One region of the Anaeromassilibacillus sp. D41t1_190614_C2 genome, then DNA from elsewhere that is predicted to be linked to it. Evidence: riboswitches for the same ligand, from Rfam matches in the RefSeq annotation. Region 1 holds a riboswitch; the other holds the start of a gene.

What was found. A riboswitch is a leader RNA that binds a small molecule or an ion and turns the genes downstream of it on or off. The one in region 1 is predicted to bind cobalamin.
Region 2: another riboswitch for cobalamin. It lies ahead of cbiD (cobalt-precorrin-5B (C(1))-methyltransferase CbiD); the one in region 1 lies ahead of I2G69_RS06400 (ABC transporter substrate-binding protein).

Annotation. Positions count from the first base shown of each region.
Region 1 covers NZ_JADMOD010000006.1:13,072-20,913, reverse strand. The annotation lists gene I2G69_RS06410 (ABC transporter substrate-binding protein) at 1-203, shown strand, start outside; gene I2G69_RS06405 (family 43 glycosylhydrolase) at 291-4,568, shown strand; cobalamin riboswitch at 5,199-5,390, shown strand; gene I2G69_RS06400 (ABC transporter substrate-binding protein) at 5,553-6,596, shown strand; gene I2G69_RS06395 (FecCD family ABC transporter permease) at 6,580-7,728, shown strand; gene I2G69_RS06390 (ABC transporter ATP-binding protein) at 7,725-7,842, shown strand, end outside.
Region 2 covers NZ_JADMOD010000013.1:27,933-35,774, forward strand. The annotation lists gene I2G69_RS10495 (DUF1846 domain-containing protein) at 22-1,506, shown strand; gene I2G69_RS10500 (DUF3842 family protein) at 1,528-1,932, shown strand; gene I2G69_RS10505 (phosphoribosyltransferase) at 2,030-2,671, opposite strand; gene I2G69_RS10510 (mechanosensitive ion channel family protein) at 2,955-3,779, shown strand; cobalamin riboswitch at 3,792-3,975, shown strand; gene cbiD (cobalt-precorrin-5B (C(1))-methyltransferase CbiD) at 4,111-5,250, shown strand; gene cobM (precorrin-4 C(11)-methyltransferase) at 5,247-6,026, shown strand; gene I2G69_RS10525 (cobalt-precorrin 5A hydrolase) at 6,016-7,041, shown strand; gene cobJ (precorrin-3B C(17)-methyltransferase) at 7,059-7,784, shown strand; gene cobK (precorrin-6A reductase) at 7,798-7,842, shown strand, end outside.

The DNA.
Region 1 (7,842 bases):
GTGAATTTTTTGGAGGCCAGCGGATCTATGAGGATCTTGCGGCCTGGACCGAGCAGATCCCGCCGGTCAATTATGGGCTGTATACCTATACCATGGAGGACATCATCGCCCAGAGCCTGCAATCCATTATGCAGGGGGCCGATATGGATGAGACGCTCAAAAACGCCCAGACACAGGCGCGCGCTTCCGTCCTCCACTCTTAATTTGTATACGGCCGCCGGCGAGGCGGTTTGTAGAGAAGGCTGAAAAGCCAGGACAGAAGAAAGGCAATAGGAAGGAGAAACGCAAACATGAAGAGAACCAAACGCAGGGCCCTGCCTCTGCTGCTCTGCTTGTGCATGCTGTTGCAGACTTTTGTTTCTGCGCCGGCACTGGCGGCAACCGAGAGCGGGGAACCCGGAGACCTGCTCTACTTCGTCAACTGCGCCGCAACCAATGTGGCGGACGTGGCGGAGGGGGACGCCATGGGCGGGTACCAGTCCGTGACGGACCAGCCCTATGGCGAGGACGCTGGGACGGGGAACGCCTGGGGCTATGTAGAAGACGAATACATGGTCCGCGGCGGCAATGCAGACAGCGTTGTCAAGACCGATACGTACTGGTACACCAGCGACAGCATCCAGTATGACCCGGAGACCAGCGGCTTCCGGTATAACTTTGCTGTGGAAAACGGCAGCTATGAAGTCACTGTTGGCATTAAGATCCCCGGTTGGTGGGGCGCCAGAACGGTGGACATCGATCTGGAAGGCACCCGCACTACGGATCAGGCCAGCGTGCCCGGCGGCTCGGCGACCAATGCGACGTTTGAGCGCACTTCGGAGATTATGGTCACGGACGGCGAGCTGAACGTATTTGTCCATAACTCCAAGCGTACCTCTGCGGATGGAGACCCCATCCTCAGCTACATCCTGGTCAAGCGTGGCGAAGTGTATGACAAGGCCACTTTGACGGATAAGATCGCGGAGATCGAGGGCAAGGTGGAAGCGGACCAGGCGGCCGGCGTTGTCTATGCAGAAGAGCCCCTTGGCGAGCTCTATGTGGGCGAAGAAAATAAGGAGGACAACCTCCAGGCCCTGAACGCTGTCCTGGCATCTGCGAAGGAGTTGGCGGCGCAGGACAACCCGAGCCCTGCAGACGTGAAAGAGACCTGCGAGCATCTGGACACGGTCTACTCCGACCTGCGCTCCATCGAAACCTATGATTCCTTCTCCGGCGTCAACGGCGATGTATGGAAGGACACCAACGGCAAGCCCATCCAGGCGCACGGCGGACAGGTGCAGAAATTGCCCATGCCCGACGGGACGGAAAAATGGTGGTGGGTCGGTGAGGATAAGACGACCGGAAGCCACAGCAATGGCATCAGCGCGTATTCCTCCGACGACCTGTACAACTGGACGTTCGAAGGCTATGTGATGCGTTCGGTCCCGAACCGTGAGGCGTTGGATACGGACCCGTATTTCACGGCCCTCTACGGCGACCTGACCGAGGAGGAGAAGGACTATGTCTACCTCTGCATCAACAAGGACACGGCGATTATCGAGCGCCCGAAGATGATTTATAACGAGGCAACCGAAAAGTACATCATCTGGTTCCATGCGGACGGCCCCACCGAGGAGTCCACTTCCAGCTACGCGGCAGCAGCAGCGGGCATGGCGATCAGCGATACGCCGAACGGCCCGTTCACCTTTATCCGCCGCTCCCGTTTGCACCAGCTTCCGGAAGAGGAGTATCTGGAGGACAACGGCGTGCTCGACTGGTATGAAGAGCCGCAGAACCGCGGTTTTGCCCGCGACATGAACCTGTTTATCGACGACGACGGGACGGCGTATATCATCTATTCCAGCGAAGAGAACCGCACGATGTTTATCTCCCGCTTGAACGACGAGTACACGGACCTCGACGTGCCGCAGGAGCCGGTCGGCCTGGCAAAGAACGGCGTGGACTTCGTCCGCCTGTTCCCGGGCGGGCAGCGCGAAGCGCCGGCCCTGTTCAAGTATGACGGCACCTATTACATGATTACCTCCGGCGCAACCGGCTGGAGCCCGAACCCGGCCCGCTATTGGAAGGCCGACGAAATTCTCGGCGAGTGGACCGACATGGGCGATCCTTGCATCGGCGATACCGATGGGAAGACCTTCTGGTCCCAGAGCACCAATGTGATCCCGGTGGACCCGGAGAACGGCAAGTTCATCTACATGGGCGACCGCTGGGGTTATGGAAAAGAACAGGATTTCAGCGCGGAAGCGCTTGCAGATTCCCGTTATATCTGGCTGCCGGTGCAGATCGACGCCAGAGGGAATATCAGCCTCCAGGAATACAACGATTGGGATCTCAGCGTATTTGATTCCATCAACAACATCAAGCTGAACAGCGAGATGGATGATATCTATTATGGCACCGAGAACCTGCCGGAGCAGGTAAACGTCAGCATCCGTGAGGATGAGGGGTGGGTGACCAAGGACGTCAATGTCTCCTGGGATTTCAGCTCGCTGATTCCGGGCGCAGAAAATACGGTAACCGGCACGCTGGAAGACGCCAATGGCCTTACGATAACGGCCAATGTCGTTGACATCCCGGAGAACCTGCTTTACTTTATCGACAGCGGCGCTACGAATGGCTCCGAGCTGTACGATGTCATCAAAGAGATGGCCCCGAACCTGGTCAATACCGAGGCGTATGACCAAGCCTATACCGAGGGTAGCTGGGGCTATACCGGCACCGATGACGACATCGCACCCAAGAATCCGGAAAGCCAGGACGCTTATACCAGCGGTTTCTGGGCAAAGGGCGGCAAGAATATCGATTACAAGCTACCGTTAAAGGCCGGCGAGTATCAGGTTTCCCTTGGTTTCCAGGAGTGGTGGAGTACATCCCGCCCGATGAAGGTCGTTGTTTCTTATGAAGGCGCGGACGGGCAGACGGTTGAGACTACGATTGGCACATTCACCAATTCCGGCGAACAGGCTTATCTGTTCCCATTTACGGTAGAAAACGACGCGGATGTCACCATCAGCGTTCAGAGACAGAATTCCAACAACCCCGACCCGGTCCTGAGCTGGATTGCCCTGACCGGCGAAGTGGAGGAAGAGCCGAGCGAGCACATGCTGACGGTCACCTTCCCGAACACCGTCGAACTGAGCATCGATGGCGAAAGCCAGACGATTGCCAACCTGATCGGCGCATATAAAGATGTCGTAATGGCGGGAGATGCGCTCGAGCTGACCTTTACGCCGCGCGTAGAAGGCCGCGAGATCGCAGGCGTCACCGTGAATGGCGACGCCATTGCGGAAGACAGCTTTGACGTTGCCGAGTATGTGTACAGCGCGGCTATGCCGAACGCGGACACCACGATCGAGCTTGGCTTCACAGTGGTAGACAAGCAGAACCTGCGTGCTGCCATTGAGATTGCAGAAGGCAGAGCGGACGAGGCGGAAGCAGCCGTTCCGTCCGTGAAGGAGAAGTACGAAGCGGCTTTGCAGGCGGCGCAGGACGTCGAAGCAAAGAAGACCGCAACGCAGGACGAGATCAACGGCGCATGGAGCGACTTGATCGACGCGCTGCACTACCTGAGCTTTGTCGCAGGCGACAAGAGCCAGCTGGAAATCCCGATGGAGATCGCAGAGTCCATCAACCGCGACCTGTTCACGCCGGACAGCCTGAAAGCGCTGGACGAAGCGTATGCAGCAGCGGAAGACCTGCTGGACGATGAAGAAGTCCTGGAAGCGGACATCACCGCAGCGGTGGATGCGCTGTATGACGCCATTTATGGCTTGGTCTACCGCGCAGACGTCACCGAGCTGGAAGCGCTGGTCCTCAAGGGCGACGGCATTGTCGAAAATGCAGATCAGTACATCCAGAACGACGCATGGACGAGCTTTGAGACCGTCCTGGCCGAAGCAAAGACCGTGCTGGAAGATGCAAATGCAACGCAGGATGCGGTGGACACCGCAGTGAAAGACCTTACGGCAGCGATTTCCGCCCTGCGCCTGATCCCGGATAAGGATGCGCTGGAAGCATTGATCGGGGAAGCCGAAGCGATTAACACCAATAAGTACACGGCGAAGAGCGTCGCAGCGATGAAGGCCGCATTGAGCACCGCGAAGGCAGTGCTGAACGACGCAGAAGCGACCGAGGAAGAGGTCGCAGACGCAGTCGAGACGCTGGAGAACAGCATCGACGGCCTAGTTGAGAAGAGCACCTCCACGGGCTCGAAGAACAGCGGCAGCACGTCTGCAAACGTTGGCAATGCATACGGCGCAGCGGGCGTGGTATCCGCAAGCCAGAACGTGGCAGTGAATGCCTATGTGGTTTCCGACACGACGGTCAACTTCACCTTGAAGAGAGGCAGCGCATACTGCTTCAAGATGACGGTCGTGAACGGCAACGCCATGACGCCGGGCTTTACGGTCGGCAACGGCGATGTGCTCAAGACGCAGTTTGTGGCGAAGGTTGGCAACGATTCCTACTACAGAGTCTATGCGATCGGCACGCCGGGCCAGAGCACGGGCGTTTACACCACCCTGCCGGGCCAGAACGCGGTCAAGCACTGCACCGTAACGGTTGGCTAAGTGTTTCCTTAGGGCTTCCAATATGGAGCAGAAAGCAAACTCTTTGCGGTTTGCTTCCGTAGGGAACGCCGTAGGCGCGGAAGGCACTGTGTGCCCGCCGTAGGCGCGAAAAGACGCTGTGCGTCCATTGCACGGTGACGATTGCGTAATCGTGGACGAGACATCGAAAGAAAAGGGAAGTTTTTTTCCTGATAAACAGCAAGGCCCTCACCCTGGGAATTCCCAGGGTGAGGGCCTTGCTATGTTTTATCCTTCTATTTCTCACATGTGGTGGGACTGTAATTTTTGCCTGTATGAAAATTTTCGCTTGCCTCTGTAGGGCCTTCCCATATGGAGCGGAAAGCAAACTCCTTACAGCTTGCTTTCGTAGGGAACGCCGTAGGCGCGAAAAGACGCCATGCGTCCGCCGTAGGCGCGAAAAGACGCTGTGCGTCCGCCGTAGGCGCGAGAGACGCTGTGCGTCCGCCGTAGGCGCGAGAGACGCTGTGCGTCCGCCGTAGGCGCGAAAAGACGCCATGCGTCCGCCGTAGGCGCGAGAGGCACTGCGTGCCCGCGAAAGACGCTGCGCGTCTGCAGTTCATGGAGATCGTTGACATTTCCCATACCGTGTTTTATACTGAAAACGACAAAAGAATCAAATGGGTCCATGGTTCAAACCACACGAGGGTTTGATGAAAAGGGAAACAAGTGCGAATCTTGTACAATCCCGTTGCTGTGATTGCGGAGCCACTTCCAAGATGCCATTGATAGAATTCCTGTTGAGAAGGCGGAAGATGGTGTGGATGCATCAGTCAGAAGACCTGCCATGGACTCGGTGGCCATTCTGCGGACGACGGAGCCGGTTGCCAGAAAACGCCTAAGGGGGACGTATACCCTTTTGACGGTCTGGAAGCCCCGCCCGCAACACTCGTTGCGGGCGTTTTTTGTTGTCTTTTGTCACGGAAGAACGAAGTGATTTCAGATCGAAAAAGGAGTGGAAAAATCATGAAAAAGAGAATCCTTGCAACCCTGTTGGCGCTTTCTATGCTGCTTAGCGTTACAGCCTGTAGCAGCAGCCCGCAGACGTCCTCCCAATTGGAGAGCGTGTCCTCCAGTGAACCGGCCGGTTTGGACGCCTCCTCACAGGAAGCATCCCAAGACGAGTCCGATTATTATCCCGTGACCGTAGAGGTGTATAACAACGCGCGGGAACTGGTGCCCTATACCTTTGAGAAATGCCCGGAAAAGACGTTGGTCTATGGGAGGAACAATGTGGAAATTCTTCTGGCGCTCGGCCTTGGTGATAAAATTGAAATGGTGGCGGATTGTAGCAGCGTACTGCCGGAGTATGCAGAGGAATTTGCCAAGCTGGATCTTCTAAAAAATCACCAGGACGTCGGCTATTTTGTCAAGGAATACGCTTTGAGTTTGGAGCCCGACATGGTCATCGGGTGGTATTCCTTGTTCAATATGGAGGATCGCATGGGGGACGTCGATTTTTGGCATGACCGTGGAATCGGAACCTATACGACCATTAATAGCGTGCTGCGTGGGGACGAATCCTTGGAGAATGAGTATCAGGATATCCGGAATCTTGCAAAAATTTATAACCGCCAGGAGAAGGCGGAAGAAATCATCGCCGATATCCAGCAATATGTCGACCAGGGAAAGCAGGCCGCGGAGGGAAAAGAGCCCCAACGCATCTTGATCGCAGAAAAATGGGAGGGCGAATACGACATCTATCATGCTAAGACAGCTGCGGGCGATATTGCGGCGCAGATGGGCGCCGAACCGCTTGGCCAGGCGGGATGGACCGATGAGGAGATCGTGGATGCCAACCCGGAAGCGATTTTCGCCGTACATGTGAGCTCTGTTCCGGACGAAGAGGCAATTGCCCTGTATACGGAAAATCCTGCATTGGCCAGCGTGGACGCGGTCAAAAACGGCCGTATCTATCCGGTGGAATACAGTCTGGCGTATGCGCCCGGGGTCCGCACCAAAGATACGGTAAAACTATTCCTCAAGAGCCTCTATGGGATTGAGGCATAAGATGCAGCGGGGGGATAAACCCGTTCTTGGGAAACGCCCAAGCACGGATAAAACCCTGTCCCAGCGCCTTACAACCGGCGTGTTTCACGGAATACCGGCATATCTCTGCGCAGTCGTCCTTTTGCTGGTAGTTCTGGTGGGGTCCGTGCTTTTTGCTGTGACCGTCGGGTCCGCGGACCTGACGGTGCGTCAGGTGTATGAAGTCATCCTGTTTGAATGGTTCCACATCGGGGACCCCGCAACGCTGGCGCAAGGGGCCGCCCACGACATCGTCTGGTATATCCGGTTGCCCCGGATCGTGCTGGGGGTGGCGGTCGGCATGGGATTGGCGACCGTGGGTGTTGTGATGCAGGCCGTCGTGCAAAACCCGCTGGCGGACCCGTATATCCTGGGGATTTCTTCCGGCGCATCCTTGGGCGCAACGGCGGCAATCCTGCTGGGGATCGGCGCCTTTGGCTCGAATAGCGTCGGCGTCTGCGCCTTTTTGGGCGCGTTGGGCGTATCCTTTGCCGTCATCGGTCTTTCCCACCTTGGAGGCCGTGCAACGCCGGTCAAATTGGTCCTGGCGGGCGTGGCGCTCAGTTCGGTTTGTTCTGCCATTTCCAATTTTATCGTCTATGTGGCGGACGATCCCGGCCGCTTTATGACGGTCACCTTCTGGCTGATGGGCAGCTTGGCGGGGGCGGAATGGGAGAGCAACGGCGTGATTTTTTTGGTTGTGCTTCTGGCGATCGCCTTTTTCTTGACGCAGAGCCGCACGCTCAATCTCATGCTGCTGGGGGACGATACGGCTATCACGCTGGGAACCAATTTGCGCCGTTACCGGCAAGTGTATCTGGTGATGGCCTCGCTGGTGGTCGGCTTCGTTGTCTATGCATCGGGCGTCATCGGATTTGTAGGGTTGATGATCCCTCATGTAATCCGCGTGCTGTTCGGCGTGGATCATCGGAAGCTGTTGCCCCTGTCCGCTCTGGCGGGCGGCATCTTCCTGGTTTGGGCCGACGTGGTGGCCCGGACGATCCTTCCAAATGCGGAGTTGCCGATTGGAATCCTGATTTCGATTGTGGGGGCGCCGGCGTTTGTCCTGCTGCTTGTCAAAAAGACTTATCAGTTTGGAGGGAGGCCGTCATGAGGATTGATGCAGAGGGCCTTTCGTTCTCCTGGGGAAGCACGCAAATTTTAAAGGACATCTCCCTGCGCGCGGAGGACGGTTGTTTTGTCGGGCTGATTGGGCCGAACGGCAGTG
Region 2 (7,842 bases), on a different contig from region 1:
AAATGATGAGAGAGGTAGAACATGAAAGCAGTAGGGTTTGATAACGACAAATATTTGGAGACACAATCGAAGCATATTTCCGAGCGCATTTCCATGTTTGACAACAAGCTGTACTTAGAGATGGGCGGGAAACTGTTCGACGATTTTCACGCTTCGCGCGTGTTGCCGGGATTCCAGCCGGACAGCAAGATGAAGATGCTTCTGCATCTTTCCGATCAAGTGGAAATCGTGATTGTCATCAATGCGACGGACATCGAGAAAAGTAAAATGCGTGGGGACATCGGCATCACCTACGATGCGGATGTTCTGCGTCTGATCGATGCGTTCCGGGACATCGGCCTCTATGTGGGAAGTGTAGTAATTGCCCAGTATGCAGGGCAACCCGTAGCGGATACCTTTAAAAACCACTTGGAGCAGTTGGGCGTAAAGGTATATCTGCACTATCCGATTGAGGGGTATCCGTCCAATATCCCCCATATCGTCAGCGACGAAGGCTTTGGCAAGAATCAGTATGTGGAAACCTCGCGTCCGCTGGTGGTGGTGACGGCTCCTGGGCCGGGCAGCGGAAAAATGGCGACCTGCCTTTCACAGCTCTACCATGAATACAAGCATGGCATCAAAGCGGGATATGCCAAATTCGAGACGTTCCCGATTTGGAATCTGCCGCTGAAGCATCCGGTCAATCTGGCGTATGAGGCGGCGACGGCCGATCTCAATGACGTCAACATGATCGATCCGTTCCATTTGGAGGCTTATGGGGAGACCACGGTCAATTACAACCGCGATGTGGAGGTGTTCCCGGTTTTGAATGCCATTCTGGAAAAGATCACCGGAAGCAGCCCCTATAAGTCGCCGACGGATATGGGCGTCAATATGGCGGGAAATTGCATCATTGACGATGAGGTTTGCCGGGAGGCATCCAAACAGGAGATTGTCCGCCGGTATTACCACGCGATGTGCGAGCAGCGGCAGGGGCGCATTGCGGAAGACGTTGTATATAAACTGGAACTTGTGATGAACCAGGCGGGCGTTACGGTGGAGGACCGCCATGTGGTGCGCCCCGCCTTGGAACGTGCAGAAGAGACCGGCATGCCTGCTGCGGCCATTGAATTGGGGGATGGTAAAATCATCACAGGGAAGACCTCTTCGCTCTTGGGGGCCTCCGCTGCGGTGCTGCTGAACGCACTCAAGCATCTGGGGGGGATCAGCCATACCATGCCGCTGATTTCTCCGATTGTCATTGAACCCATCCAGAATTTAAAAACGAGGCATTTGGGGAACCTGAACCCACGTCTCCATACAGATGAAATCTTAATCGCTCTTTCCATCTGTGCTGCTACCAATCCAACCGCAGAGTTGGCGCTCCGCCAGTTGCCGAAATTGCGCGGATGCGAAGCCCACTCTTCGGTGATCCTTTCCCCGGTGGATGAGACCACCTTCCGCAAATTGGGCGTCAATCTGACCTGCGAACCGAAGTACCAGACCAAAAAGCTCTATCATAAATAACGGCGGGAAGGGAGAAGCGATATGCGGATTGTCGTAATCGACGGACAGGGAGGCGGCATAGGGAGAAGCCTCGTAGAGCGCATTCGTTCCGAATTGCCAGACGTGCAGATTGTTGCCGTCGGCACCAATTCCCTTGCAACGTCGGCTATGCTTAAGGCGGGGGCAAATGTCGGCGCGACGGGCGAAAACGCCGTGATTTGTAATGTGAAACATGCGGATGTAGTTGCCGGCCCAATCGGGATGATGGTGGCAAATTCCCTGTGGGGTGAAATTACCCCGGCAATGGCGTCGGCAGTTTCTGAAAGCCCTGCGCAAAAGGTGTTGATCCCCGTGGAGCAGTGCCATGTGCATGTGGCCGGTGTTGTAGAAAAGCCGATGTCCCGATATATCGAGGACGCGGTGGCTGTTATTCGATCCTGTCAATAAAAAACCGCTGCCAGTGCTTTTTGCATGGCAGCGGTTTTTTTATAGCCCAAACGGCTTGGTGCCCCCTTTTTTTAAAGTAGCGCCAAACCAAGGCCGGTCAAATTTTTGAATATCCGTAGCTGTTTACAATGGCGTCGATCTTGCGCTTCTGCTGGCAGTCCGGACAATCTTTAAAAGCATAGGTTTGGTAGTTTGGAATATCTTCGGGAGTAAAGATGGTATCGACATGCACACCGCCCATTTCGGTGATTGCGCTGAAAATGGCGGAGATTCCGATCACATTGCCTCCATAGTATTTGATGCATTCCAGGGATCGGTTGATGGTTTTGCCGGTGGTTGCGGAAGCCACCAGGAGAAGAATGTTCTTCTGCCAGACCATCGGCTGGATATTGTCGCGGAAAATCATCTGCCCGTTGGTATTGAATTCCGGGGTGATGATGCAGATGTCGCTCTTATCGTTCATGGACATGATGCCAGATTTAGAAAGATAGCGCGCTAAGAAAGCGGCGATAACCTCACAGCCATCCATACATACGATTGTGTCTACCATGGTGTTGTTTTCGTACTTCATCGCCATGGTCGCTGCCGCTTCATAAGCCATTGCATGGCGGTGCTTGATACTGGTCATATCAATATAATAGTTGATATGCGAGTGATTGGTGGCAAAATGACCCGGGATCACTTTGATCGAGATTTTGCTGTTCTTAGGGGATTTAATTTTGATCGCTCTGCTTTCCATACGATTCCTCCATTCTCCAATTGCTGGAATGAATTTTCAAGCCGCAGCCATCCGCAAATTGGCGTTTTGATGCAAAAAGCTGATGCCCTGGAAATTTTGCAAACACGAATCGCTGTGGATTTATCTATACCATACCATTTATTTGTAAAAAACGCAATATAGTTTAAAAAATATATACAAAACATATAAATTCTTGTGCGAAATTTTTTGCAAGACTTTGTTTAATATAATAGGAATTGTTAAAGCGAGTGTGGCAAATCTTTTCGAAAGGGATGCGATCGAAATGTCATTTGAAGATGTTTGGCAAAAGTTTTTAACATGGCTCTTAGATATGTTGCCCAATGTAATTGGCGCCGCGCTAATCTTTGCCGGCGGATGGTGGCTGAGCAACGTGGTAGTGCGCTTAATCAAGCGCACGATGACACGAGCCCGCACAGAGACTGGGATCGTTACATTCTTGTGTTCCCTGGCGAATGCAGCGGCGAAGATTATCATCAGCATTATGGCCCTGTCGCAGTTGGGGGTTCCCGTCGGGCCAATGATCACGGCGATTGGTGCGGCAGGAGTGACCGTTGGCTTAGCGTTAAAGGAAAATATGACCAACATCGCCAGCGGTGCACAGATCGTTTTTACAAAGCCCTTTGCAGTGGGGGATTACCTCTTGGTAGACAATGTAGAAGGCACAGTGGAGCGCATTGAGATGATGTTCACAACCCTTCGGACCTTTGACAACAAGGAGATCGTTATCCCGAATTCGACCATTACCGTCAGTACGATTATAAATTATACGGCGATGAAAACACGGCGGTTGGATTTGCGCTATTCGGTGGGATACGAAGACGATCTTTCAAAAGTAAAAGAGGTGCTTCAAGAACTGACGGATAAGAATCCTTTGGTCGAGCGGGATCCAGAGCCATTGATCGCCGTGGAGGAACATAAGGACAGTTGTATCCAAATGCTGGTGCGCGTTTGGTGCAAAACGGACGATTACTGGACGCTTTACTATCAGATGCAGGAGGATGTGAAACTGGCATTTGACCGCGAGGGAATTCACATTCCATTTCCACAATTGGATGTGCATCTGGACCGGCCGGTTGACAAAATATAGAAATCCGTTTAAAATAGGGCACAGGATATAGGTGCTCCTTTCCAGGAAAGGGGCTGAAAAGGGAAGCGGGTGTGATTCCCGCGCAAGTCCGTTGCTGTGAATACGGAGCGAGCTCCAAAAACCACTGGGAAACCGGGAAGGTGGAGTGTTGCAGAGATGTATGAGCCAGAATACCTGCCTATATGCTTCATGCGACTCCACGGTACTGGAGTGCGCGTGGCTGAAGGAACCACAGTGGGAGCAGAAGGACTGCGCCCATGATTTCCGCCATTCACGCCATTCGGTCATGCGAGTGACTGAATGGCGTTTTTTATTCGCAGGAGGACCGCCCATGAAGCTGGAGGAATATGTTTACCGGGACCAGAAGCGCCTGCGGTGTGGTTATACCACCGGCAGCTGTGCAGCGGCAGCGGCAAAGGCCGCCGCGCAGATGCTGCTTTCCGGTGAGCGTGTCGATCAGGTGGCGCTTTCTACACCGAAGGGGGTTCTTTTGCAATTGCCAGTCGGCCATATCCGGCTTTCGGAGGAGTCTGTTTCCTGCGCGGTGCAAAAGGACAGCGGGGACGATCCCGATGTGACGGACGGCGTATGGGTATTTGCAGAAGTGCGCCGTGCGGACAAGGGGGTATATATTGCCGGCGGAGAGGGCATTGGCCGGGTGACGCGCCCGGGGCTTGCTTGCGCCGTTGGGGAGGCGGCCATCAATCCCGGCCCGCGCCGGATGATCGCCAACGCTTTGCAGGAGGTTGGGGAAACCTATGGGTATACCGGCGGTTGGCAGGTGACCCTTTCCGTACCGGAGGGGAAACGGCTTGCGGAAAAGACCTTTAATCCCCGGCTGGGGATCACCGGGGGGATTTCCATCCTGGGGACTAGCGGGATTGTGGAGCCGATGAGCGAACGCGCGCTGGTCGATACCATCCGGACGGAGCTCCGGCAGTTGCGCACCTTGGGGGCGCGTACGGTTGTGGCGGTACCCGGAAATTACGGAGAAACCTTTCTGCGGGAACAGATGCGCCTCCCTTGCCGTGCCGTCTCGTGCAGCAATTACATTGGGGAGCTGCTGGACATGGCGGTGGATTTCGGCTTTGAGGGGCTTTTGCTGGTGGGGCATGCGGGAAAGCTGGTCAAGCTGGCCGGTGGCGTGATGAATACCCATTCCCGTTACGCGGATGCCCGGATGGAGATTATCACCGCCCATGCTGCGCTCTGCGGCGTTTCCCCAGTGTTGGCAGGAAAGCTGATGGACTGCGTCACAACGGATGAAGCGTTTGAACTCTTGCAAAAAGAACAGTTGCTGTCCCCTGTGATGGACAGCCTCATACAAAAGATACATTTTCATATAAACGCCCGCGTCCGCGGACAGCTGACGGTTGGAGCGGTCTTGTTTTCCAATGCATTTGGCCTTTTGGGGCAAACCGCAGAGGTAGATGGATTGTTGCAACGCCTGAAAGGAGAGGAAATCGAATGATTCATATTGTCGGAGCGGGGTCCGGCGACGTTGATTTGATTACGGTGCGGGGCGCACGGCTGCTAGAAGAAGCGGATACGGTGGTCTATGCCGGTTCCCTGGTGAATCCGGAAATCCTCACGACCTATACGAAATCCGGCTGCAAAGTCTATGACAGTGCCCGGATGACCCTGGAAGAGGTGCTGGACGTGCTTCTGACAGCGGAACGGGCAGGGGAAAAGGTGGTCCGGCTGCACACAGGAGATCCGTGCTTGTACGGCGCCATCCGGGAGCAAATGGATGCCTTAGATGCCGCCGGTGTACCGTATGAAGTGGTGCCGGGGGTCAGCTCATTCTGTGGGGCGGCCGCTGCGCTGCACGCGGAATATACGCTGCCGGGCGTCTCGCAGTCCGTTGTGATCACGCGGATGGCCGGGCGGACGCCGGTCCCGGAAAAGGAGTCGGTCGCCAGCTTTGCGAAGCACGGTGCGACCATGGTCGTTTTTTTGAGCACCTCCTATTTGGAAGGCCTGCGGGAGCAGCTCCTGGAGGGCGGATATGCAAAGGACACGCCCGCAGCCATTGTCTATAAGGCGACTTGGCCGGACGAAAAGGTGGTCCGCGGCACGGTGGACGACCTCCCACAGATGGCTTCGGAAAATGGGATTACCAAAACGGCGTTGATTTTGGTCGGCGGATTCCTTGGGACGCAGTACGACCGCTCAAAACTCTACGCGCCCGATTTCTCCCACGGATACCGCGCAGCGAAAACCGGAGGCGCGCCCCATGCGGATTGAGTGTATCGCATTCACCGCCAGCGGCGTCCGGTTGGCGCAGCGGTTGGCGGAGTTTTTCCGCGACGGAGGGGATATTTGTACCGTAAGTGCGCCGGAAAAATACGCGAAAAATGGCGTTGCGGCCTTGGATTCGCTTGCAGATTGGACAGCGCGCTCCTTTGGACAGGCGGATGCGCTCATCTTTGTCAGCGCCTGTGGCATTGCAGTCCGCAGTGTTGCACCGCATTTAAGGAGCAAATTTACCGATCCGGCGGTAGTGGCTGTGGACGACTGCGGACGGTTTGCCATACCGCTTGTATCCGGGCATGTGGGGGGAGCCAATGCGCTCGCCCGGCGGATCGCCGCTGCAATTGGAGCACAGGCGGCTGTCACTACGGCAACCGATGGGAACGATGTATTTGCGGTGGATACATGGGCGGCGGATCAGGGATTCCTGGTCGTGCGTCCCAATGCGGCAAAAGCCGTTTCCGCCGCGCTGCTCAATGGGGAACCGGTGGGGTTCCATAGTGACTTTCCAGTGGAGGGGACGCTTCCAAAAGGAATCGTTCCTGCGAAGGAAGGTAAAGTCGGAATCCGCATATCCCTTACGTATGAAGAGACGTTTCAGACGACCTGTTGGCTTCTTCCAAGGATTTTGACGCTTGGAATTGGCTGCAAAAGAGGGACAGAACCGATCAAGATACAAAAAGCGGTTGATTCCACCTTACAAGGGAAATACCTTTACATGGAAAGCGTGCAAAATGTTGCGTCCATCGACAAAAAATGCGATGAAATCGGGCTTTTGGAGTTCTGTAAAGCAAATTGCCTTGTCTGTAATTTTTTCTCGGCGGAGCAGCTAACGAGGGCAAAAGGCCACTTTACGGGGTCTGCATTTGTGCAAAATACGGTCGGCGTGGACAATGTTTGCGAGCGCGCAGCCGTACTGGGGAGCGGCGGAGCGCTTCTCGTGGGAAAACAAGTATTTTCGGGTGTGACCGTCGCAGTGGCGGCCGCGCCGCTGGTGATTCGATTTTAGTGGAAAGAGGGGATGCTATGAGACTCTATATTGTTGGAATCGGTCCGGGAGAGGCGACGCAGATGACCCAGCGTGCGCAGGCTGCCTTGGAGCGCAGCGAGTTGATCGTGGGGTATACCGCTTACGTCGATCTGGTCCGCCCTCTTTTCCCTGAAAAATCGTTTTTGACCACTTCGATGCGCGGCGAGGTGGAGCGCTGCCGGTTGGCGGTGGAACAGGCGCTAACCGGGCGGACCGTATCCTTGGTTTGCAGCGGCGACGCGGGCGTTTATGGGATGGCAAGCCCAGCGTTGGAGGCGGCGGAGGCCTATCCCCAGTTGGACATCGAGGTGGTCCCGGGGGTGACGGCCGCGTGCAGCGGTGCTGCGCTATTGGGAGCGCCTCTTTCCCACGACTTTGCCGTCATCAGCCTGAGCGACCTCTTGACCCCTTGGCCATTGATTGAGAAGCGGTTGGCTTGCGCGGCGGAGGCGGATTTTGTCCTGTGCCTGTACAACCCGTCGAGCAAGAAACGCGCAGATTATCTCCGCAGGGCCTGTGAGATTGTCCGGCGGTTCCGCCAGGCGGAGACCCCTGCGGGGGTTGTGCGGGAGATTGGACGTGCGGGAGAGTCCCATGCGTTGATGACCTTGGAGGAATTGCAGGAATACCGAGCGGACATGTTTACGACGGTATTCATCGGCAACTCCCAGACCAAGATCCTCAACGGCCGCTTGGTGACGCCGCGCGGCTATCGAACCTGATGGAGGAAGAAGCATGGCGCCACAAATTTTGCTGTTTGCAGGGACCAGCGAGGGGAGG